Regions from separate parts of the Priestia sp. J2 genome, predicted to be linked through region 2. Evidence: riboswitches for the same ligand, from Rfam matches in the RefSeq annotation. Region 2 holds a riboswitch; each other region holds the start of a gene.
What was found. Region 2 has a riboswitch for S-adenosylmethionine ahead of LJY09_RS19570 (hypothetical protein). Riboswitches for the same ligand answer to the same signal wherever they lie in the genome.
Positions count from the first base shown of each region.

Region 1: it holds a riboswitch for S-adenosylmethionine, as region 2 does, so the genes downstream of both, LJY09_RS06970 (trans-sulfuration enzyme family protein) here and LJY09_RS19570 (hypothetical protein) in region 2, are expected to answer to the same signal.
Region 3: it holds a riboswitch for S-adenosylmethionine, as region 2 does, so the genes downstream of both, metE (5-methyltetrahydropteroyltriglutamate--homocysteine S-methyltransferase) here and LJY09_RS19570 (hypothetical protein) in region 2, are expected to answer to the same signal.
Region 4: it holds a riboswitch for S-adenosylmethionine, as region 2 does, so the genes downstream of both, LJY09_RS24765 (methionine ABC transporter ATP-binding protein) here and LJY09_RS19570 (hypothetical protein) in region 2, are expected to answer to the same signal.

Region 1 covers NZ_CP086208.1:1,365,434-1,371,525, reverse strand. The annotation lists gene putP (sodium/proline symporter PutP) at 1-1,377, shown strand, start outside; gene LJY09_RS06985 (SIMPL domain-containing protein) at 1,478-2,137, shown strand; gene LJY09_RS06980 (hypothetical protein) at 2,200-2,466, shown strand; gene LJY09_RS06975 (trans-sulfuration enzyme family protein) at 2,501-3,682, opposite strand; gene LJY09_RS06970 (trans-sulfuration enzyme family protein) at 3,666-4,811, opposite strand; SAM riboswitch class I at 4,883-5,000, opposite strand; gene LJY09_RS06965 (hypothetical protein) at 5,167-5,829, opposite strand; gene LJY09_RS06960 (hypothetical protein) at 5,899-6,092, opposite strand, start outside.
Region 2 covers NZ_CP086208.1:3,768,815-3,774,906, reverse strand. The annotation lists gene LJY09_RS19590 (glycosyltransferase family 2 protein) at 1-828, shown strand, start outside; gene LJY09_RS19585 (hypothetical protein) at 936-1,376, shown strand; gene LJY09_RS19580 (GNAT family N-acetyltransferase) at 1,458-1,904, shown strand; gene LJY09_RS19575 (hypothetical protein) at 1,917-2,213, opposite strand; SAM riboswitch class I at 2,335-2,436, shown strand; gene LJY09_RS19570 (hypothetical protein) at 2,506-2,844, shown strand; gene LJY09_RS19565 (DUF1540 domain-containing protein) at 2,945-3,103, shown strand; partial or broken gene alaP (alanine permease AlaP) at 3,419-4,822, shown strand; gene LJY09_RS19555 (GNAT family N-acetyltransferase) at 5,063-5,902, shown strand; gene LJY09_RS19550 (GNAT family N-acetyltransferase) at 5,932-6,092, opposite strand, start outside.
Region 3 covers NZ_CP086208.1:3,425,817-3,431,908, reverse strand. The annotation lists gene LJY09_RS17730 (sugar porter family MFS transporter) at 1-903, shown strand, start outside; gene LJY09_RS17725 (hypothetical protein) at 1,047-1,295, shown strand; gene LJY09_RS17720 (metallophosphoesterase family protein) at 1,442-2,317, shown strand; gene LJY09_RS17715 (hypothetical protein) at 2,475-2,645, shown strand; gene LJY09_RS17710 (hypothetical protein) at 2,904-3,155, shown strand; SAM riboswitch class I at 3,236-3,346, shown strand; cobalamin riboswitch at 3,426-3,615, shown strand; gene metE (5-methyltetrahydropteroyltriglutamate--homocysteine S-methyltransferase) at 3,765-6,059, shown strand.
Region 4 covers NZ_CP086208.1:4,764,907-4,770,998, reverse strand. The annotation lists gene LJY09_RS24775 (toprim domain-containing protein) at 62-412, shown strand; gene LJY09_RS24770 (thioredoxin family protein) at 427-726, shown strand; SAM riboswitch class I at 907-1,014, shown strand; gene LJY09_RS24765 (methionine ABC transporter ATP-binding protein) at 1,146-2,171, shown strand; gene LJY09_RS24760 (methionine ABC transporter permease) at 2,164-2,832, shown strand; gene LJY09_RS24755 (MetQ/NlpA family ABC transporter substrate-binding protein) at 2,850-3,686, shown strand; gene LJY09_RS24750 (carboxymuconolactone decarboxylase family protein) at 3,808-4,173, shown strand; gene sufC (Fe-S cluster assembly ATPase SufC) at 4,412-5,197, shown strand; gene sufD (Fe-S cluster assembly protein SufD) at 5,215-6,092, shown strand, end outside.

The DNA of each region.
Region 1 (6,092 bases), 2.4 Mb from region 2:
ATGCTAGGCGGACGCGGACTAGGTCCGGCTGTTACTGCGCTTTCAGCAGGTGCTTCAGATATGAGCGGATGGATGTTAATGGGCCTTCCTGGATCCATGTACGTGACAGGTCTTTCAAGTTTATGGCTTGCAGTAGGTTTATCTATTGGTGCTTATTTAAATTATTTAATCCTCGCTCCGCGTCTTCGCACTTATACGGAAGTAGCGAATGACTCCATTACAATTCCGGACTTTTTTGAAAATCGCTTTGGGGACCATGCCAAGGTTCTTCGAACAGTATCAGCGATTGTTATCTTTATTTTCTTCACTCTTTACACTTCAGCTGGTATGGTATCAGGCGGAAGATTGTTCGAATCGGCATTTGGTTTAAATTACCAAATAGGACTATTTGTAACGGCTGCTGTCGTTATTGCCTATACTCTGTTCGGCGGTTTCTTAGCCGTTAGTTTAACAGATTTTGTGCAAGGCGTTATTATGTTCATTGCCCTTGTTTTAGTGCCTATTGTAGCCTTTACTGACTTAGGCGGCGTTGGAACAACAATGGATATTGTAAAAAATATCGATCCAACTTACCTTGATTTATTTAAAGGTACAACCGTAGTAGGGATTATTTCTTTTTTAGCCTGGGGACTTGGCTATTTTGGTCAACCTCATATTATCGTTCGCTTTATGGCAATCTCTTCTATTAAAGAATTAAAGCCTGCCCGTCGTATCGGTATGAGCTGGATGATCCTATCAATCATTGGCGCTATGTTAACGGGTCTTGTTGGAATTGCTTATGTGGATCAAACTGGGATGAAACTTGGGGATCCTGAAACAATCTTTATTAAATTTGCTGATGTTTTATTTAATCCATTAATTACTGGATTTTTATATGCAGCTTTATTGGCAGCGATTATGAGTACTATTTCTTCTCAGCTGCTTGTAACGGCAAGCTCTGTTACAGAAGATTTTTATAAAACATTTTTCCGACGTAAAGCCTCTGACAAAGAGCTTGTAACAGTCGGAAGAGCTGCGGTTTTAGGTGTTGCAATTATTGGTATTTTGCTTTCTTTAAAGCCTAGTGATACGATTTTAGGACTTGTCGGATACGCATGGGCTGGATTTGGTTCTGCATTTGGCCCGGCCATTTTACTAAGTCTTTACTGGAAGCGTATGACTAGATGGGGAGCCCTTGCAGGAATGATTGTAGGTGCAGCTACAGTATTAATTTGGGTAAATACTCCATTGAAAGATGCCCTTTACGAAATGATTCCTGGATTTTTCTTAAGCTTGCTGGCTGTTATTGTAGTAAGTCTGTTAACAAAAAAGCCTTCAGAAGCTGTAGAAGATCAATTTAGAAACATGGAAAGCGTATTAGAACAGCATACAAAATAGTAAAAAAAGTACACAAGTTACGACTTGTGTACTTTTTGCTTTTAATGCAAGCCCTGCAGTCATATATATGTACTAAAGACGGATTAAGGAGGGTTTTTACATGCAACATTCTTATTTCCCTTATGAACCTACACAGCCACTGCGCGCAGATACACAAAATAGAGAAATTAAAGTAACTGGTGAAGGAAGTGCTTCAGCCATTCCAAATGAAATTTCCATGACGATTGGAACGCGCACGGAAAACCGAGACGTTCAAGAAGCCTTAAAAGAAAATTCAGCTGTTTCAAATACTCTGCTGCAAGAGATACAAAAACTTGGAATCAATGACCAGCAAATTGAAACAGCTTCATTCACTATAAATCCTAAATATGATTACAGCGATGGAAAATCGACTCTTACAGGATACGAAGTACAGCATTTGTTTAGAGTAAGAGTACAAGATGTAAAACAAGCTGGCGATGTTTATAACGCTACGTTTTCAAGCGGAGCCAACGTAGCGCAAGATCTTCAATTTCACGTTACAAATGATGATAAATATGAACAAGAAGCGATAAGTAAAGCTTTGCTTAACGCTAAAGAAAAGGCCTTTACCATTGCCAACACGCTGCAGCTCCCTATTAACCAAATCCCCATTTTAATCGAAGAAGGCCCCGTCTATCAGTCATCTGGCTCCTCGCCTAAGTTATTAGCAGCCTCTCCCCCTATCCAAGCTCAGTCCTTGACTGTATCCGCTTCTGTAAAAGTTACGTACACGTATTAATACTTATGATAAACTATAGATTATTATAATGAAGAAACTAATCTAAAGGAGCTCTTTGCACAATGACTTCTGAACATTTACTAGCAGCTTATCAGACCCTATGGTTGAACCGTTCTTTCGCTTCTAAACAAGCCCTGACAAGTGAAGATCAGCTTCACGAAGCCATTCTGAAAGATTTAAAAGATGAAATGACTCATCCACGCGTTCGGCAAACACCGTATGTAAAATATCATCTTGGCATAAAAAGAATTCTAAACAGCAGTCTTTCCTCTGATGAAAAAGTTGCGCTTACGTCCCTATACACAAACCTTTTAGATAGCTGTATATAACAAAAAAAGGACTTCCTTAATGGAAGTCCTTTTTTTATTTAATTAACGCTTTTTCTTCTAAGCTTTGAAAAACAGCGTTAAAGTCTTGCTTCAAATCCTCGAATTCCTCTAGCCCTACTGAAAGGCGAAGAAGTGAATCAGTAATTCCTTTTTCTTCACGTACTTCTTTTGGGATACTTGCATGAGACATTGTTGCAGGATGCGTGAGAATGGATTCAACTGCACCTAGACTAACTCCAATTGAAGCTAATTTGACTCCTTGTAAAATATGTCGTGCTACTTCTTCATCCTGCACTTGGAAAGAAATCATAGCTCCGTATCCATTTGCTTGTTCTGAAATGAGTTTGTGGTCCGGATGACTTTTTAAGCCTGGGTAGTATACACGGCTCACTAGAGATTGTTCTTCAAGCCACTTTGCAAACTGCAGCGCTGTTTTTAACTGCTGATCTAAACGAACTTTTAATGTCTTAATGCCTCGAAGCAGTAAAAAACAATCCTGTGGCCCCAAGATAGCACCAAAAGCATTTTGTACAAACTTTACTTCTTCCGCTAGCTTTTCATCGCTTACTACAACTAAACCGCCAATGACGTCACTGTGGCCGCTGATATATTTTGTAGCACTATGAATGACAATATTTACACCAAGGTCAATCGGCTGCTGTAGATAAGGTGTTAAAAACGTGTTATCCACAATTGTAAGGAGATTGTGCTCCTTCGCCAAACTTGCTACTGCTTTAATATCCGTTACCTGTAAAAATGGATTTGAAGGGCTTTCGATATAAATAGCCTTCGTATCTTTTGTGATAGCTTCTTCTACTTTCTCAACCTTCGTTGTATCAACAAAAGTTGTTTTGATACCAAACTTTGAAAATAGTCGTGTTAATACACGATATGTCCCGCCGTACGTATCGTGTGAAACTAAAATTTCATCTCCTGATTCAAAAATAGATAACACCGATGAAATAGCAGCCATACCTGATGAAAAAGCAAAACCAGCGTATCCATTTTCTAGCTGAGCAATAGTGTTTTCTAAAGCCTCACGCGTTGGGTTTCCTGAACGAGAATAGTCATAGCGGCCGTTGTTCGTCTCATCTTCTTGATTAAATGTAGATACCTGATAAATAGGTACGTTAACCGCTCCAAAATGACCGTCAATTCCTGTATTTGCATGAATTAAGTTCGTACCAAATCTATGTTTATTATTGTTGGTATGCATCAAATGCCTCCTTCAAATCTTTAATTAAATCATCTGCGTGCTCAATTCCAACTGATAATCGAAGTAAACAGTTTGTTACTCCGACACGATTTCGAATTTCCTCCGGAATATCAGCGTGTGTTTGACGAGCTGGGAATGTCATTAAACTTTCCACGCCTCCTAAGCTTTCTGCAAATGTAATAACTTTAACATTTTCTAAAAGTACTGACACGATGTTAGGGTGTGAGACAGCAAAAGAAATCATGCCTCCAAATCCAGTTGCTTGTTTCTTCATGATTTCATAGCCCGGATGTGTTTCAAGACCAGGGTAATACACTTTTTCCACGAGATCATGAGCAGTAAGCCAATTTGCAATTTTCAGTGCGTTTTCGTTATGTTTTTCCATACGAAGCGCTAGCGTCTTAATACCGCGCAATAACAGCCAGCTATCCTGTGGACCTAAGATTGCCCCAGCTGCATTTTGATAAAAACGAATTTTCTCTCCTAAGCTACTACATCGAGCGACTACAAGACCAGCAACTACATCATTATGACCCCCAATGTATTTGCTTGCACTATGTATCACAATATCTGCTCCGAGCTCTAAAGGACGCTGATAGTAAGGGGACATGAATGTATTGTCAACGATAGTAAGCAAATCATGCTGTTTAGCTAACGCAATTGCTTCTGGCAAATCAGTCACGTGCATCATTGGATTTGTAGGTGTTTCAATAAATAGAGCTTTCGTGTTGGGACGAAGCGCATCTTTTACTTGCTCGAGATGGGCTGTGTTGACGTACGAAACAGTAATTCCTTGCTCTGAAAAGATTTCATTTAGTACTCGGTACGTTCCTCCGTATAAATCCTCTGATACAATTAAATGATCTCCGTTTTTAAATAGTGCTAAAACTGCCATTACACCCGCCATTCCTGAAGCGAATGCTACTCCTACTTCGCCTTTTTCTAAAGCAGCAATTGCTTCTTCCAATGCTGTACGAGTAGGGTTTGCCGTACGTGCATAGTCAAATCCCGTACTTTGCCCTAAAGCAGGATGAGCAAATGTTGATGCTTGGTAAATGGGTGTTGTAATAGAACCTGTTGAAGGGTCACGACCTACTCCTGAACGAACTAATAAAGTTTCAATTTTCATCTATTTCTCTCCTTAACTCAAAATAAAAAACACTCTTCACAGATGGAAGAGTGTTCGTTTATACACGATTTCTCTCATCTGTTAGAACAATACTGATGTTCCACAGGAATTAGCACCGTTCAAATGAATGTTTCATTTGATGGTTGCCGGGCATCGCAGGGCCAGTCCCTCCGCCACTCTTGATAAGAGTTCTATATAATTGTTGGTGGTTAACGTTTGTTGTTACTAACTTTAATAAAGATTTTCTTTATTGTCAACATAATTTTCTAAAAAATTTAAATCATCTCATTTGTTTATTCAATATACTTGTCCTGATAAGCACATAAAAAAAGAGACGACACCAAGGTCTCTTTTTCTAAGGCAAGTGCACAGATTTTACGTGAGCTAACTTCCAGTACATACTTTCTCCATTTGCCGTAATTAGTTCAACAATATTATTAGAAACTTCTTTAAGTACGCCAATTTTTTCTGATTGATCCCCTAAATCTAATACGACCAGTTGATTTTCATATTTTTTAAGCTGCTCTTCAAAGTTTCTGACAAAAGGTGCAGAGGCAGGCCTTACTGGGAGCTCTTTGTCACTTAAAGAATAAGGGGTTAACTCATTACTATAAGGGGTAAGCCATTTCAAATGATGTAAAGAAACAAAGACATTTTTATATACTGGAGAATAAAACACAAGATAATCATTCAGCACGCTTGTAATATAGCCATGCAATGATTTTCCTCCTGTTACATAAATTTCAATAAATTTTCCTTTTGCCTGCTGTAAAATATTACGATAAGAAATCCGCTGACTTTCTTCTATTAAGTTCTCTTCTATGGTTCGTAAAGGTGTATAATCTTCTTCTGAAACCTCTCGCAAGCGATGTATGTGTAAAAGAGGAATATACAAATAATCATGTCCATTATATAAAACCATTACATCTAACCCGAGATCAACAAGTTTTCCTATAAACGTTGTTTTCCCTGATATATCGACTTCAACAATTTTATCAATATAATGATTCATACTCATTCTCATTCTCCTCCTTTTTCCTATATGATAGAAAAGGTGCTTTATAAGCACCTTTTACGTTCCAGTTCGTCATGCTTTCCAACGATAATTTTTCGTTTTAATAACTTTTTCACCTGGTGTTGAAGAGCGTGAACCCGTACGGCGTCCTCCCGAGCGATCGTCTGTGCGACCTCCTGTACGTCTTCCGGTACGTCTTCCGGTACGGTCTCCAGTACGGCCATCCGTGCGACCTCCGGTTCTATCTACTGTAGTTGACTCTTGCA
Region 2 (6,092 bases):
AGCACGTGGTCGCTTATTGAAAAAGAAAGCTGCAGCAATTTGTTTGTAAAAGGGTTAAAGTTAGCGCGAAATGTAGGACATCAAAATGCTTTGCTTGCAGGATTAGAAGTAGCTCATAAGCAATCTGACTGCGTCATTTCCATTGACGCGGATTTGCAAGATGATATCAGCGTCATTCGTACTTTTGTAGAGAAATATTGGCTCGGGTATGAAGTTGTATATGGCGTTCGAGACAGCAGAGAAACCGATACATTTTTCAAACGAACCACGGCAGTAGGGTTTTATCGTTTTATGAACAAGCTAGGAATTCAGCTCATTCAAAATCACGCTGATTTTCGCCTTATGAGCAAACGTGCTCTTGGTGAACTCATGAAATATAAAGAAGGAAACGTCTTTTTGCGGGGCCTTGTACCATTAGTAGGATTTCGCTCCACGGAAGTCACATATGACCGCAAAGAACGGACGGCGGGTGAGTCAAAATATCCGCTAAAGAAAATGCTCGCTTTTGCATTTGACGGGATTACGTCTTTTAGCGTAGCACCTATACGCTTACTGACGCTGCTTGGAGGAGCTTCGTTTCTCTTTAGTATTTTGTTTGGCATTTATGCGCTGATTCAAAAATATTTAGATCATACGCAAATTGGCTGGACGTCTCTTATTTTATCAATTTGGCTTGTAGGCGGCCTGCAGCTAATGGGAATAGGTCTTGTCGGAGAATACATTGGCAAGATTTTCAACGAAGTGAAACAGCGTCCTAAATATGCGATTGAAAGAGATTTATATACAAAACACTCGTTAGACAAACAAAAAGATTTGCTGATGCATTAATTAAGAAGCTTCTCCTGAATGGAGAGGCTTTTTTGTTAAAGTGTTTATCATAATTTTTAAGGTAATAGGAGATGCTACTACTAAAATTTCTAAGGAGATCAAAATCTATGAAAAGACTACTTTATACAGTCAGCACTTTTTGTTTTGTTTGGCTTGCTTTTGCAACCATTCATGTCAGCGCTCTTTCGATTGAGAAACTTCCAATGAAGAAATCATCTGAACAATGGTCGGTCGAACTGACAAAAGCGAGCATGACGGGAGATAATCAGCTAAAGTGGAAAAATAACGTCTATCATACATATGGATTAACCGTTGAAAACATTGGAAAAGACGTAGAGCGTGTGCAGGTCCAAGCTTTTAGGCACGAAGGAAAAAATAAGGCGAAATACAGCTTGTTTTCTCCTATTGAAAGGTCTAACTTAAGCAAAAGCGGTCAGCGTTTTCGCTATGCCAATTTTGCTGTTCCTGGAAAAGCGGCAGGCTTAGACATCATGATTAACTGGACGGATGAACAAGGCAACCATCAAGAACATTTTGAATTTAAATAAAAGTCTTCGCTTAGGCGAAGACTTTTTTTTGCAGGAATTTATCTCTGTATGTGGAAAACGAACACGAAAGGAGAGATTGTGATGATTGCAAAAGCTACTGAAGAAGAAATACAGGAAATTCGGACGAAATCTGCTGATGCGCTGTTTGAAGGAACAACGCATCAGTTTCAACCGTCAACTGAACGCGTAAATGAACTAATTGATAATGCCCTTGAAAAAGGGTGTTATTATTTAGTATCTAGACAAGAAAATAAACTTGCAGGCTGGGTTTTTGTCGGTCCATCTGCCGACTTCTTTTCAAAAGCAGAAATTGGCTTTATCTACGAGTTATATGTTTTACCAGAATACCGCGGGCAAGGTCTAGCCAAGCCGTTAATGCAAAAAGCAATTGATGAATTGTCTATCAAAGGATACCCTGAAATCAGACTCAGCGTTCATGCTGGGAATTTTGCACAGCATGTGTACCGTGAACTTGGATTTGTAGATAAACAAATATCAATGAGCCTACAGGTGGCAAAACGTCCGTAATGTTGGTGAATGTCAGCGAGTCCATAAAACATAAGATGTTATACATGCGATGAGGTTCGGTAATGAAAGTAAAAGCAAATAAGTAGCCCAAACGGTGCTTTTATCCAGTGATTCAACAGCTCCGGCACCTGTATTACCTGAGGAGGGGGGATCTTCAAGCGCGTTCATAACTAAAGCCGCCGCTGCTAAAATAATCCCTCCAATGCTTCCGGTTGTTTTGACAATTGCAACGTGGAAAGTAGATGAAAAAGCAATGCTAAGAAGCAGCAGCAAGCTTCCCAAAAAAGCAGATAACATATATCGTTTCATGTGCTCACCATCCTTTATAAAATCATACCATATTTTACTTCTTTTTTCTTTTTATTGAAAAGCTATTGACGTAACCTATAAAACATATTAGAATAGTCAGAAATAATTTAAAAGCGAAATATTCTTATCTAGAGAGGTGGAGGGACTGGCCCTTTGAAGCCTCAGCAACCACAATCATTGAATGGTGCTAATTCCAGCATAGCCTAGCTCTGACAGATAAGAAGAGGAATCTTTTTCTATGATGAAATCCTCTTCTTAGGAAGAAACATTTCGTATAGAAAAGGTGATGACATTGAAAAATACACAACAGGCGCTAAGCGTTGATGATTATTTAGATCTATACTTGTTAGCAAAAGAACTAAAAGACGAAACGTGGCAGCAGGAAATTTTAGCCGCGCTAAAAACGAAGCAAAATCGTTCATTTGAAGACAAACAATCCGCACTCGTTCAAGAAATATGGGAAGATTTTAAACAGTTAAATGAAGATATTTCTTTTACGTATCGCTTAATTCAAGAAGAGCCAACTAATGAACAGTTTCAAGTTAAATTAAGGAACTTGAGAGAACGGCGGATCACGCTGAGTCGTGAATTATATTTAGCTAAAAAACAGTATGTTGAACACACGCAGTAAAAGGATCCGCTTGATAAACAAGCGGTTTTTTTGCATGTAAATGTTAGAAGCGTTCTATTTCGGGTAGTAAATAGATAAGACAAAAAAAGGAGGGATAACAGTGGCCCAAGGTGTATTATGTGAAGTGAATGAGTGCATGTATTGGAAATCGGGAAATAAATGCAGTGCAGAGTCCATTTACGTTGTGAGTCCTGAAAGTAGTCACCATGTTTCTGAAACGGAAGAACCTGGCTGTAAAACTTTTGAACCCGCGAGATAAATGCTAGTTTTATAAAAAAGCATAAAATGAACGATGCGCTGACGGAGTTGAGTCGGCGTTTTTCTATTTTTTGAAAAATACTATTACTTAGGTGCGATAATAAATACATAGTAAAAAAGCAGTGTCTACGTCTAATTGTGCGTTTAAACAAAATGATACGATAATTTTTTTGTTTTTCGACAAAAGAAAAGCGAGAGAAAGGTGATAGAATACAAATATACAGCCTAGCTGACTTTTAGCATAAATTTATATGAAAGCGCTAACAAAAAGCTGTATTCATCTCGTTTTGACAGATTGGAAAAAGGGGAGACGTTTATGCAGGGGAAAACTCAGGGGAAAGAATTGAAACGCGGGTTAGAAGAAAGACATGTGACGCTGATGTCCTTAGGAGCAGCCATAGGGGTAGGGCTGTTTCTTGGATCTGCATCTGCTATTAAATTAGCAGGGCCGGGAATATTATTGGCGTACGGATTTAGCGGAATGATTATGTTTTTTATTATGAGAGCACTTGGAGAAATGGCGATTCAAAAACCTGTTGCAGGTTCATTCAGCAAGTACGCGCGTGACTATTTAGGGCCCCTTGCTGGTTATCTAACAGGTTGGAACTACTGGTTTTTATGGGTTGTAACATGTATGGCTGAAATTACAGCCGTTGGTATTTATATGGGATATTGGTATCCGGATGTACCAAACTGGATTTGGGCGTTATCGGCGCTTGTCATCATGACAACAGTTAACTTCTTAGCTGTTAAGGCATATGGTGAACTGGAATTTTGGTTTGCACTTATTAAAATTTTAGCGATTGTGTTAATGATTGCCGTTGGATTATTAATGATTGTGTTTGGAATCGGGAACGGCGGCGTTGCGACGGGTATTAAAAACTTATGGGACAACGGCGGGCTGTTCCCGAACGGATTCAAAGGTATTTTACTGTCGCTGCAAATGGTTATGTTTGCATATTTAGGAATTGAAATGATCGGCGTTACCGCGGGAGAAGTGAAAAATCCAGAAAAATCTCTAGCAAGAGCGATTGATTCGGTCTTTTGGCGTATTCTTATTTTCTACGTTGGTGCATTATTTGTCATTATGTCGATTTATCCTTGGCAAGAAATTGGTTCACAGGGAAGCCCGTTTGTATTAACATTTGAAAAAATCGGGATTCCAGCAGCGGCAGGCATTATTAACTTTGTGGTGCTAACAGCAGCTCTTTCTTCTTGTAACAGCGGTATTTTTAGTACAGGCCGTATGCTGTTTAACTTAGCAGAGCACGGAGAAGCTCCAAAAGGATACGGTCAGCTGACAAAAGGCGGCGTACCTGGAAAAGCTGTTTTAGCATCAGCGGGTGCGTTATTAGTCGGAGTAGCGTTAAACTACATTGTGCCTGCCAAAGTATTTACGTGGGTAACAAGCATTGCAACATTCGGTGCGATTTGGACATGGGGAATTATTTTGCTTTCTCAAATTAAGTATCGCAAAACGCTAAAAAAAGGTGAAGAGGCAAAGTTAAAATACAAAATGCCTTTATTTCCGTTAACGTCTTATGTGTCACTTGCGTTCCTAGCGCTGGTGGTTGTTCTTATGGCGTACAATCCAGATACAAGAATTGCAGTTGTTATCTGACCACTATGGTTTATCGGTCTTATTATCGCGTACTACGCAAAAGGATTTCATAAACGAAGTCAAGGTTCAGCTGGGACTGAGCAAAAGCTAGTGAAATAAACGAAAAGACCTCTTTCTTGGAAAGAGGTCTTTTTTCATTAGTTTATGTGCGAATGATTAGTTTTTTTGAAGGGATTATTGATACGTATGAATAATGTAGAAAATATTCTATTTATTCTGTACTATTTAGTTAGAGAATTCATTAATGATTAAATGGTAATTGGAAGTGGATAAGTATGGTAGTTTTACGTTTTTTAACGCCACACAGTGCATCGAAAAGTTGGGAGGAAATAGGCAGAAATGATAGAAAGATTTAGTGAAAAAGACATAAAGGGTTTGCTAGTGCTATCTAAGTTGGAAAAATGGGATTATAGCGAAGCGGATTTACATACGATTTTTTCAACTGGAGACGTATTTGGACATAGAAATGAGAAAGGTGACATTGTATCAAGCGTAGCAGTAGTTTTATATGAAAATCAGTCAGCTTTTATAGGAATGGTAATTGTGAGAAAAGATTATCGAAAACAAGGGTTAGCCGGGCAGCTCATGAAGCACTGTTTGCAAATTCTTTCTCCTGAGGTGAATGCCTACTTAATTGCGACAAAAGAAGGTGAGCACTTATATAAAAAAGCAGGGTTCAAAACCGTGGACTATGTAAGTAAATATATAAGCAGTGAATACATACCAAGAGCATTTAAAGCTTCAGGGTTTTATACACGATTCTTAACGAGAAGGGACTTCAAAGGGGTTTTAAAGCTTGATGAAGCAGCATTTGGAGATAATAGAAAGCTATTTTTAAAAAGTAGAATTCAGCAAGCTGAAAAAGCAGTTGTCTTACAAAACAAACAAAATAAAATGATGGGTTATGGTTTAGCGGTTCGTACCCCGAGCAATATCGTGATTGGTCCCGTAGTTGCTCCACACGCTGAAGCAGCAATGCTAGTCATTGATGAATTAGCGAAGAGTTACAAAGAAAAGCTGAGAATTGACCTGTCTTCTCATGAGGAAACGTTAAAGAAACTTGTGAAAAATCACGGATTTCAGCTTCAAAATGAGCCTCCTGTTATGGCGTATGGCGTCAAGCCCCTATCTGCTAGACAGGGCAATCTTTTTGCTATAGCAGCTCAGGCGTTTGGATAAAAAGAAAGGAGAAGCTCCTTTCTTCGCGTCTATCGAATTCTCCCAATTTTAAACCCATTATCAATCTGATGAAAGCCGACTTTTGGATAGTAGTTCATAGCAGAAGGAGCGGAAAGTAAAATGAGCGCGGCTTCTTCACCGATTTCTGATTGAACGTGCTTGATGAGCTGTGTGCCGATTCCTTGATTTT
Region 3 (6,092 bases), 340 kb from region 2:
AACAGCTGGCGATTAATGCTTGGCAGCGCCGGTATTTTTGCAATCGTCTTATGCATCGGTATGATCAAGCTTCCAGAGTCACCTCGCTACTTAATTAAAAACGGAATGGCAGATAAAGCGCGTGAAGTACTGCGCACGCTTCGTTCCTCAGCAGCGGAAGTCGAAGCTGAAGTATCTGAAATTCAAAGCGTAGCTGTGCATGAACAATCAGGCATTAAACAGCTGTTTCAGAAAAAGTTTCGTTTAGCTTTAATTATCGGTGTCGGAATGGCAACTTTTCAGCAGATTCAAGGCTCCAACTCAATTGTTTATTATGCAACAAGCATTGCCCGTCAAGTTGGTTTAGCGCCGCAGGTAGCTGCTGGTTTTACGGTTATTGTTGGGGTAATCTTCGTTGTGACAACACTTATTTTTCTGCAGTTTGTTGATAAATTCAACCGCCGTACCATTCTTACGGTTGGCGGAGCGGGAATGGCTCTTTCCTTTTTTACACCGGCTATTCTTGGAGCAGTAGGCGTTAATGAATCCGTTGTTAACTGGGTTACGTTAATTGCACTTTGCTGCTTTATCCTTTGCTATGCGTTTTCTTGGGCGCCGCTTACGTGGATCATTGTAGGAGAAATTTTCCCGCTTTCTGTACGCGGAATCGGTGCTGGTATTTCATCTGCCTTTAACTGGACAGGATCGCTGGCAGTAGGGCTTGTGTTTCCAATTTTAGCCGATCAGTTTAGCTTAGGCGTGATCTTTTCAACATTTGGGATCATTTGTGTTCTCGGATTATTCTTCATACGCTTTGTTGTTGTCGAAACCAAAGGGCGCAGCCTAGAGCAAATTGAAACAGACATGGCAGCTCGTTCTGAAAGAAATTCTTTAAGTCCCGTTGAGCGTAATAAATATGTTTAATTGTCGTAAATGTTTTAAATGTAAGGTGCTGAGATAAAAATATGTTAGCTGAAGTGAAAAACTAACCACTAATCAAACACTTTGATTAGTGGTTCGTTTTTTATGGTGAACGCAGGTTTCAGCTGTTTCATTTCTTCTAGCAGTTGATTGGAGAGCAAGGCGAAGACTCCTGCGGGAAAAGCGGAACAGGTGAGACCCCGCAGGCGCACAAGCGACGAGGAGGCTCATCGGCCGCCCGCGGAAAGCGAAGCCTTGCACGGAAATCAACTGCGGGGCAACAAGCGGTTCAGCTCATGTCGGCCTTTGCTCGTCTTTGGATTATGCTCCAGCTCTTATTAATAGATACTGAGATTCTAGCTTTTATGTTGTCCTATCCGTGCTTAACAAAATGAAAGAATAGATAGGCTATGGAAACTAATTTAAATGTGCGTTCTTCTTACAAGAAGATAGTGACCTTCATCAGCAAATTTCCATATAAATAAGTAAGCTTGTTTACTTTTAACTAAATTTATTTAGTAATAAGGGGATTAACTAGTTGATGAATTTGACGCTTCATGAACGTTCTGAAAAGTTATTAAAGCAAAGAATTAAACAATTAAATCCGAGAGATCCATTCAACTTTGTTTTTATGGGCGACAGCAGAGGTGACGGACCAAACGATAATTGTTACACGATGAGCGGTGAATTTGAGCTTGTGTTAAAAAAGGCGGTGGAATTGAATCCGCTGTTCATTATTCATGGGGGAGACACCGTGTATACAGGAGAAAAGAGGTATTTGGAGCACTTTGTTAAAGTTGTCGAAAAAATAGCACCAAACATTCCCGTGTTTGTATGCGTAGGGAATCATGATGAATTAAACCTTGAAGAAAGCAACCTCGAAAACTTCAGAGCCACTATCGGAAAAGTGCACTGGGTCATTGATATTCCTGTCTTTAACTTCCGGTGCATCGCATTAAATAATATCATCAGTCCCAAGAATAAAATATATGGATTTACAGATAGAGAGCTGAATTATTTAGAGCAGCAGCTAGAGGATGCTCCTCGTAATACCGTTGTAGCCATGCATGCGCAGCCAAATATTGGCCGGTGGTCAGACCTGGGAGGTTTTCCTGTAACGACTCCTCAAAGTCAAGAATTTTTTGATTTAATTCAAGAACATCGCGTGAAAAAAGTGTTAGTCAGCCACGTGCATGCGTATGACGAGCAGTTTATTAGAAAAAACAGAAACGGGTCGTTTACGCTTGGAAGAGGTACTGATTTTGTATTATCAGGAGGCGCGGGTGCTCCCCTTGACTTTGAACCGCCTTTAATTTTAAATAATTATAATTTTACGGAGTTTTTTGTTAGCCGGTACGACATTTTAGGACCTCTTCTTTGGAAGGATTTTGGACGACCTCGAAGAAGTTGTTTGTAAAAACAAGAAAGTAGAAAGCTAGGTTCAAAAAAAAGAGGCTGGGAAAAAAGGGTTTTAGGCGAAATGAAAAATGAACCACTAATCAAGCATCTTGATTAGTGGTTCATTTTTTTATTAGGGTAAACGTAGATTTCATGTGTATAGGTCTTTCTAGCAGGTGATTGGAGCACAAGACGAAGACTCCTGCGGGAAAAGCGGAACACGTGAGACCCCACAGGAGCTTATGCGACGAGGAGGCTCAGCGACCGCCCGCGGAAAGCGAAGTCTTGTACGGAAATCAACTGCTGTGTCACAAGCGATTCAGCTCATGTATCCCATTTGCCTTTAGATTGGATTCACTTGGTTATGTCTCAACCTCTTTTGGAAAACCGTACGAAACCTTGTAGCAGAAGGCCCAGTCAAGCGTTATAATAGATAGTGAATGATGATATATTCTCTATATTTGTCATATATTTGTATTACATATGTAATTGAAGAAAAATATTCACTTGATATACTGTTTAATGACTTAACTTTATCTTAACATTCACAGTGAAATGCGTGTTTATAGAGGCTTAAAACATACACAGCAAATGGAGGAGCTATCATGGCAAACGAAAAGATGCAAGAAGGACTCAATCGTTTTATTAAGGAAGATTTAAATGACCTTTTAGGTAGACTGTTCCCTTTAATGGACCGAGAATGTGCGGAAGAAAAGAGAATGCTTATCGAAACGGCGGTAGAGTACATCTATTCTTCAGGGTATCATCAAGGAGCAAAAGACTTGATCGAAACACATCGAAAAGATGATTACAAATTATTAAGGCAAAAATTAGCGTCAACGCCTCCTGAAAACTAATTTTTTTGAAATTTCTTTTGACAACATAAATGTAAGGTGTTAAGATGACTCTACATTCAAAATATTATAAACAATTAAAACTCTTATTGAGAGAGGCGGAGGGACTGGCCCTGTGAAGCCCGGCAACCATTTAACAATCTTGTTAAAAAGGTGCTACATCCTGCAAAGCGTACAGCTTTGAAAAATAAGAGAGGATTTCATAGATACTATGCCTCTCTATTCATGATAGAGAGGCTTTTTATTTTATGTGAATATGTTTTGAATGAACAATTTCATAGAAATGCATCAGGTGCTGTGTAACGAATGTACGCAGCTTAAAAGGGAAGACCGGTGAAAAGCCGGCGCGGTCCCGCCACTGTAATGGGGAGCAACTTATTAACCACTGTTTCATGTTGAAATGGGAAGGGATAGGAAGCGATGAACCTAAGTCAGGAGACCTGCCTGTTGTATGCACTTAAGCTCTACGGGATATAGAGAGGAGTGAGGAATACGTGTTGAGAAAAACAGGCTATCTCAACTTTAGTTAAGTATGCGTATCATCTCTCTTTTCATTTCGAAAAGGGAGATTTTTTAGTTTAGCGATAAAAAAATATATAGGGAGTGGAAAAAATGAGCAGTGTAAAAAGTTCAAATGTAGGTTATCCAAGAATTGGTGAAAAACGAGAATGGAAAAAAGCGCTTGAGCAGTTTTGGGCAGGAAAGATAGAGAAAGATATCTTTCTTCAGGAAATTGAAGCTCTTCGTCTTGGGCATCTGAAAAAACAGCGTGACGCAGGAATTGAATTAATTCCAGTCGGCGATTTTAGCTTATACGATCACGTGTTAGATACAGCCGCTATGTTTGGTTTGGTGCCAAAGCGCTTTGAATATAACGGAGGCCCGGTATCCCTTGAAACGTATTTTGACATCGCCCGAGGAACAAAAGGTGCGGTAGCCTCTACGATGACAAAATGGTTTAACACAAATTATCACTATATCGTACCAGAGCTTGACGAATGTACGCCTGCCCTTGTAGAAAATCGTCCGCTTCAATTTTACAAAGAAGCAAAACAAAAGCTGAATATCAAAGGCAAACCCGTTATTTTAGGTCCAGTAACATTTGTGAAGCTGTCAAAAGGATATAAAAAAAGTGAGTTTAAAAAAGTAGTTGAACAGTTTGTTCCTCTTTATGCAACAATCTTAGCGGAGCTGGAGGCAGAAGGGGTCGAGTGGGTACAAATAGATGAGCCGATTTTAGCTACAACGCTATCAAAAGAAGACCTGGCACTGTATAAAGAAGTCTATGAAGCTTTGAAAAAAGCAGCACCGAATGTAAAAGTCATTTTGCAGACGTACTTTGACAGCGTAGATTACTATAAAGAAGTAGTTGCTCTTCCTGTTCACGGAATTGGATTGGATTTTGTACATGACCGAGGCGAAAATCTCACGGCGCTTAATAAATATGGTTTTCCAACTGATAAAGTGCTGGCAGCAGGAGTGATTGACGGACGAAACATTTGGCGTGAAAACTTGGACGAACAGCTTTTAACAATCAGTGAAATTGAAGAAGCTGTATCAAAAGACCGTTTGATTCTGCAGCCTTCATCAAGTTTATTACATGTTCCTGTCACGGTGAAAAGCGAAAAAACCATTGAGCCAATTCTAAAAAACGCGCTGTCTTTTGCAGATGAAAAGCTGAAGGAAATCACGCTTTTAACAAAAGCGGTGCAGCAAGGAAAAGAAGCAATTGAAAAAGAAATAAGTGTAAGCAAACAAGCGATTCAAGCATTAAATGGATCATCTTTTCGAAACCATCAAGACGTTCAAAAAGAGCTGAAGCAGCTGCACAGCTATAAAGCGGAGCGCCAAGCGCCGTTTGACGTACGTCAACGCGTTCAGCAAGAAGCATTTCAACTGCCGCTTCTTCCAACGACAACAATTGGAAGCTTTCCGCAAACAAAAGAAGTGCGAAAAGAGCGTCTGAAGTGGCGTAAAGGAGAGTTAAGCGATGAAGCATATGAAGCGTACATTAACGCTGAAATCAAAAAATGGATTGAAATTCAAGAAAACATCGGCTTAGATGTCCTTGTGCACGGAGAGTTTGAGCGCACGGACATGGTTGAATACTTCGGTGAAAAATTAGGAGGTTTTCAGTTTACGAAGTTTGGCTGGGTGCAATCATACGGTTCTCGCTGCGTGAAGCCGCCGCTTATTTACGGAGATGTCTCGTACGAGCAGGCGATGACAATCAAAGAAACGGTCTACGCACAGTCTCTAACCAATAAGCCTGTTAAAGGAATGCTGACGGGGCCAATTACAATTTTAAACTGGTCGTTTGTACGTGATGATATCTCACGCTACGACGTGGCCAATCAAATTGCGCTTGCTCTTAGAAAAGAAGTGGAAGCACTTGAAAGTCAGGGCATCTCAATGATTCAAGTAGATGAACCGGCGCTGCGTGAAGGACTGCCGTTAAAACGAGAAAACTGGGAAAGCTACTTGAACGCGGCGGTGTATGCGTTCAAACTAGCCACGGTATCGGTGCAAAACGAGACGCAAATTCACACGCATATGTGCTATTCAGAGTTCGAAGAGATTATTGATGCGATCAAAGCGCTTGATGCCGACGTGATTTCCATTGAAACGTCCAAAAGCCACGGTGAATTAATTTATGCGTTTGAAAAACATACGTATAACCAGGGAATTGGACTTGGCGTATATGATATCCACAGTCCGCGCGTACCGAAGCTTGAAGAGCTGACACGAAACATTGACCGAGCTCTGAAGGTGCTTGACCCTGCACTGTTTTGGATTAATCCCGACTGCGGCCTTAAAACAAGAGGAATCAGCGAGACGGTTGAAGCTTTAAAAGTGATGGTTGAGTCTGCAAAACAAACAAGACAAAATTTATTACAAAACGTTTAATAACAAGAAAGTAAAGACCAAGCACTGTAAACG
Region 4 (6,092 bases), 1.0 Mb from region 2:
GAATATTGTATAGCATAAAGAAATGATGTTACTATACAACTGACGATTATGGGTGATGAAAATGGGGCTAATTGAAATTGAAAAAGTAATTATTGTCGAAGGAAAGTCAGATAAAAAGCGTATTCAAGATATCATTCGAGAACCAATTGAAATTATTTGTACAAACGGTACGATTAGTTTATCAAAGCTGGATGAAATTATTGACTGTACGTTTAACAAAGAGGTATACATACTCGTTGACTCTGATGATTCAGGGAATAAGCTGAGAAAACAATTTAAACGAGAGCTTCCGGAAGCAGAGCATCTATATATTGATAAAATGTACCGAGAAGTTGCTGCCGCCCCTAGACATCACATAGCAACAGTATTGCTAAGTGCCAATATCGATGTTAATGCAGAATTTTTAACATAAAAGGAATGAGCAACATGCAAGAATGGAGCGAAAAACAGCTGGATGATCAGTTAAAAGAAGGAGAAAGAGCCTTTATCTTTTTCCATACGCCTTTTTGCGGGACATGTCAGCTGGCAAAAAAAATGTTAACCGTGGCAGAAGCGATGCTGCCGGATGTAACCATCGGAATGAGTAATTTAAATTATATGCCTTCAAAAGCAGAATTATTTTCTATTGAAAGCGTACCTTGTTTGATTGAAGTGGAAAATGGTGAAATGGTAAAAAAACTCTACGCGTTTCATTCCATCGAGCACGTACTCGAGGAGCTTCGATAATCAAACGTTTGTTTAAAATGAAGAAGTGGAAAGAGAGCGAACCGTTGGGGTTGTTGAATTCTTGGGATATTATACCAAGAACAAAATCTGTTGACAGCCTATCTGACACATGCTAAAATCACACTCATGAATGTTCATAAATGAATGAATATTTCCCAAAAACAAAATAATTGTTGCGAACTCTTATCAAGAGAGGTGGAGGGACTGAGCCCTGTGAAACCCGGCAACCGTCAGACTAACTGAAATGGTGCCAATTCCTGCAAAGCTATGCGCTTTGAAAGATGAGAGAAAGGATTAAATATCGAGCCTTTCTGTCATGCGCAGAGAGGCTTTTTTAATGGGGAAAATTGTTTTACGGCTTTTTCATCCTATAGGGCAACCTAACATAATTAAGTTTTTATTAAAGAAGGTGAAGAAATATGATTACATTAACAGACGTTACAAAAATTTATCAGGCCAAAAGCGGTCAAGTAACAGCTGTTGATAATGTGAATCTAACCGTTAACCAAGGAGAAATTTACGGAATTATTGGTTATAGCGGAGCGGGGAAAAGTTCTTTGATTCGCTTGCTAAACGGATTAGAAACACCAACGACAGGAACGGTCGAAGTAGCAGGTAATGATATTGGAAAAATTAAAGGCGGAAAACTCAGAAAAGCTAGACAAGAAATTAGTATGGTATTTCAGCACTTTAATATCTTGTGGTCGCGTACGGTACGAGAAAATATTGCCTTTCCGTTAGAAATAGCAGGGATTTCAAAAGAAAAAAGAATGAAACGAGTAGACGAACTTATCAAGCTAGTCGGGCTTGAAGGGCGTGAAGATGCTTATCCATCACAGCTTAGCGGCGGACAAAAGCAGCGTGTTGGGATTGCTCGAGCGCTAGCGAACAATCCAAAAGTATTGCTTTGTGATGAAGCAACATCAGCGCTTGATCCTCAAACGACAGATTCTATTTTAGATCTGTTAGTAGATATTAATGAGAAGCTAGGGTTGACCATTGTATTGATTACTCATGAAATGCACGTCATTCGTAAAATTTGTCATCGAGTAGCCGTTATGGAAAATGGGGCAGTAGTAGAAGAAGGACAAGTGCTAGAAGTATTCAGAAAACCTAAGCAGCCGATTACAAAACGATTCGTTCAACAGATTTCTGAACCAGAGGAAACGTTTGAAACGATTGAACAAGTAAATGAGCTGTATCCAAGCGGGCAAATTATTCAGCTGACGTTTGTTGGCGGAAAAGCAGAGCAACCGCTCATTACAACGATTTTAAAACAGTTTGATGTAACGATTAATATTTTGCAAGGAAAGATTTCTCATACACAAACAGGTTCATACGGGACGCTGTTCGTTCATTTAGACGGAGAATTAACAGAAGTTGAAAAAGTCATTGCATACATTCATGAGCAGCAGGTAGAAGTGGAGGTAATGACAAATGCTTGAGAAACTATTTCCAAACGTTATTTTAGATGATTTTATTCAAGCGACAAATGAAACACTATATATGACGGCTATTTCAGTTGTAGCCACATTTGTTCTAGGTATTTTATTGGGCTTGCTTTTATTTTTAACGTCCAAAGGACAGCTTTGGCAAAACAAACCTTTATATGCCATTGTGTCGGCGGTTGTAAATATCTTTCGTTCCATTCCATTCATTATTTTAATTGTGTTACTGATTCCATTTACCAAAGCATTGGTAGGAAGTATTTTAGGCGCTAATGCAGCGTTACCGGCTTTAATTGTTGGAGCAGCACCATTTTATGCGCGTCTTGTAGAAATTGGTCTGCGTGAAATTGATAAAGGTGTTATTGAAGCTGCTAAATCAATGGGAGCCACAACAAGCACTATTATCTTTAAAGTGCTGTTACCTGAATCGCTGCCAGCTTTGATTTCCGGTTTGACAGTAACAACCATTGCGTTAGTCGGCTATACGGCAATGGCGGGTGTGATTGGAGCTGGAGGTCTTGGAAACCTTGCATATTTAGAAGGATTCCAGCGCAGTCATAATGACGTAACGCTAGCTGCTACGATCTTAATTTTGATTATTGTATTTATTATCCAACTTATTGGAGATGCGATTACTGCAAAAATTGATAAAAGATAAAGGGAGGACTATTTATTATGAAGAAATGGCTTTCAGCTTTAGCATTAACATCTGCGCTAGTAGTAGGATTAGCTGCGTGTGGATCTAACAATGGATCAAAAGATGAAAAGAAAATTGTCGTGGGTGCATCTAATACGCCTCATGCTGAAATTTTGGAACAAGCAAAACCGATTTTAGAAAAACAAGGAATTGACTTAGAGATTAAAAAATTCCAAGATTACATCTTACCGAACACAGCTCTTGCAAACAATGAAATTGATGCAAACTATTTCCAGCACGTTCCTTATATGAATTCAGTGCTAAAAGATCATAAAGGTGAAAAAGGGTATGATTTTGTAAGTGCCGGTGCCATTCATATTGAACCAATTGGTATCTACTCTAAAAAATACAAAAGCTTAAAAGATCTTCCGAAAAACGGCACAGTTATTATGCGTGATGCAGTAGCAGAGCAAGGACGTATTTTATCGATTTTTGAAAAAGCTGGCGTGATCAAATTAAAACCAGGCGTAAAGAAAACAGACGCACAAATTAAAGATATTGTAGAAAACTCTAAGAATTTAAAATTTAAAGCCGATGTTGAAGGCGGATTGTTACCTCAAATGTACAAAAACAATGAAGGTGACGCTGTTGTTATCAATGCTAACTATGCTATCGATGCTGGTTTAGATCCAGTAAAAGATCCAATCGCAGTGGAAAGCAAAGAAAATAACCCATATGCAAACATCATTACGGTTCACAAAGGTGACGAAAATAAAGATACAGTGAAAGCTTTAGTAAAAGTTCTTCACTCTAAAGAAATTCAAGACTACATTAAAGAAAAATACAAAGGCGGAGTATTGCCGGTAAATAAATAATAGAAGAAAAGCGCTTGCCCACTCTGGGCAAGTGCTTTTTTGTATGCATCAAAACGAATAACTCTTATTTTTCTCACGCATACTAACCGTGAAAACTTTACTGATGATGGGAGCTGACGTTATGCAGCAAGAAGCACGTCATTCAACTGAGCAAGCACTTCATGATTATAAAATGGGTGTTGGGAAATTTAGCGAAAAATTGCCGGAAGTAACAAAAACGTTTAATGCGTTTACTGAAGCATGTTTTGGAGAAGGTTCTCTTTCTAAAAAAGAAAAGCAGTTAATCGCGCTAGGAATCAGCGTAGTAGCTCAAGACGAGTACTGTATGATTTATCATACAAAAGGCTGCATTGATCAAGGTGCAACTGAGCAAGAAATTTTAGAAGCATGCGGAGTATCAGCGGCATTTGGCGGAGGCGCAGCGATGAGTCAGTCCGTTACGCTTGTCCAAGAGTGTGTTTCAGAACTGACTAGCCACACGCACTAAGTAAATAAAGCGGGTAAAAAGCTTGTCTTAGAAGGCTCTATCGAGTCTTTTAAGGCAACTTTTTTATGAGTGGATTTAGTCTTAAAAAACGTACATAATGGTTTAAAACCTTTTGGGTCAAAAGGTTGCTATAAGTTTTCATTTGTTATAAGATTGTAATGAGAATAAAATGAGAATAATTAAAAAGATATAGGTATATCGTTTTTTACTATATACGTCTATAACTGGAGGTTTTAATATGGCAGGGTCAACTTTAACAATTAAAGATCTTCATGTTGCAATTGAAGGTAAAGAAATTTTAAAAGGTGTTAATTTAGAAGTTAAGGGCGGCGAAATCCATGCAATCATGGGACCAAACGGTACTGGTAAATCAACATTATCTTCAGCAATCATGGGACATCCTAAATACGAGGTTACACAAGGAAGCATCACGCTAGACGGCGAAGATGTACTTGAGATGGAAGTAGATGAGCGCGCTCGTGCAGGTCTATTCCTAGCGATGCAATATCCAAGTGAAATCAGCGGGGTAACAAACGCAGACTTCCTACGTTCAGCAATTAATGCTCGTCGTGAAGAAGGCGAAGAAATTTCACTAATGAAATTCATCCGTCAATTAGACAAAAACATGGATTTCTTAGAAATGGATCAAGACATGGCTCAGCGTTACCTAAACGAAGGTTTCTCTGGCGGTGAGAAGAAGCGTAACGAAATTCTTCAATTAATGATGCTTCAACCAGGAATTGCAATTTTAGATGAAATCGACTCTGGTTTAGATATCGATGCGTTAAAAGTTGTATCAAAAGGTATTAATGAACTGCGCGGCAGCGAGTTTGGTTGCTTAATGATCACTCACTACCAACGTTTATTAAACTACATTACACCAGATAAAGTTCACGTTATGATGCAAGGTCGTGTTGTAAAATCAGGCGGACCAGAATTAGCGCAGCGTCTAGAAGCAGAAGGTTATGACTGGATCAAACAAGAATTAGGTATTGAAGACGAAACTGTAGAGCAAGAAGCTTAAGAGTTAGGAGGATCTCTATGACTATTGATACGAAATTACCATTTGATCAAGAGTACATCAGCAGCTTTTCAAAAGAAGCTAATGAACCAAGTTGGCTGCTAGATCTTCGCTTACAAGCTCTTGCGAAAGCAGAAGATCTTGCACTTCCAAAGCCAGATAAAACAAACATTTCGAAATGGAACTTTACTGCTTTTGACAAGCACACTTCACAGGCAAGCACAATCTCATCTGTAGACGAGCTTCCAGAAGTGGTTAAAGCACTGATTGATACAGAAGCGGTTAAGAATCTATATGTTCAGCGTGACCAAACAGCTGCATACTCAACGTTAACAGAAGAGCTAAAATCTCAAGGCGTTATCTTCACAGATATTCAAACAGCTGCTAAAGAGCATAGCGACCTTGTTGAGAAGTACTTCATGAAAGACGGAGTTAAAGTAGATGAGCACCGTTTAACTGCATTAAACGCAGCGTTATTAAACGGGGGTGTATTTGTATACGTTCCTAAAAATGTAGAAGTACAAGAGCCTCTTCAAGCTGTATTTGTCCGTGAAGATGAAGAAGCAGCTTTATTCAACCATGTTATTGTTGTAGCTGAAGACAACAGCTCAGTAACATATGTAGAAAACTACATTGCTACTGCTGAAGAGTCACACGGTGTTGTCAATATCGTGACGGAAGTATTCGCTAACAGCAATGCAAAAGTAACGTTTGGAGCTGTTGACTACTTAGCTAAAGGTACAACTACTTATGTGAACCGCCGCGGCGTAGCGGGCAAAGATGGTCGCATTGAGTGGGCTTTAGGCTTAATGAGTGAAGGAAATACAGTTTCAGAAAATACAACGTATCTAATGGGCGACGGTTCATATGGAGATACAAAAACGGTAACAGTTGGACG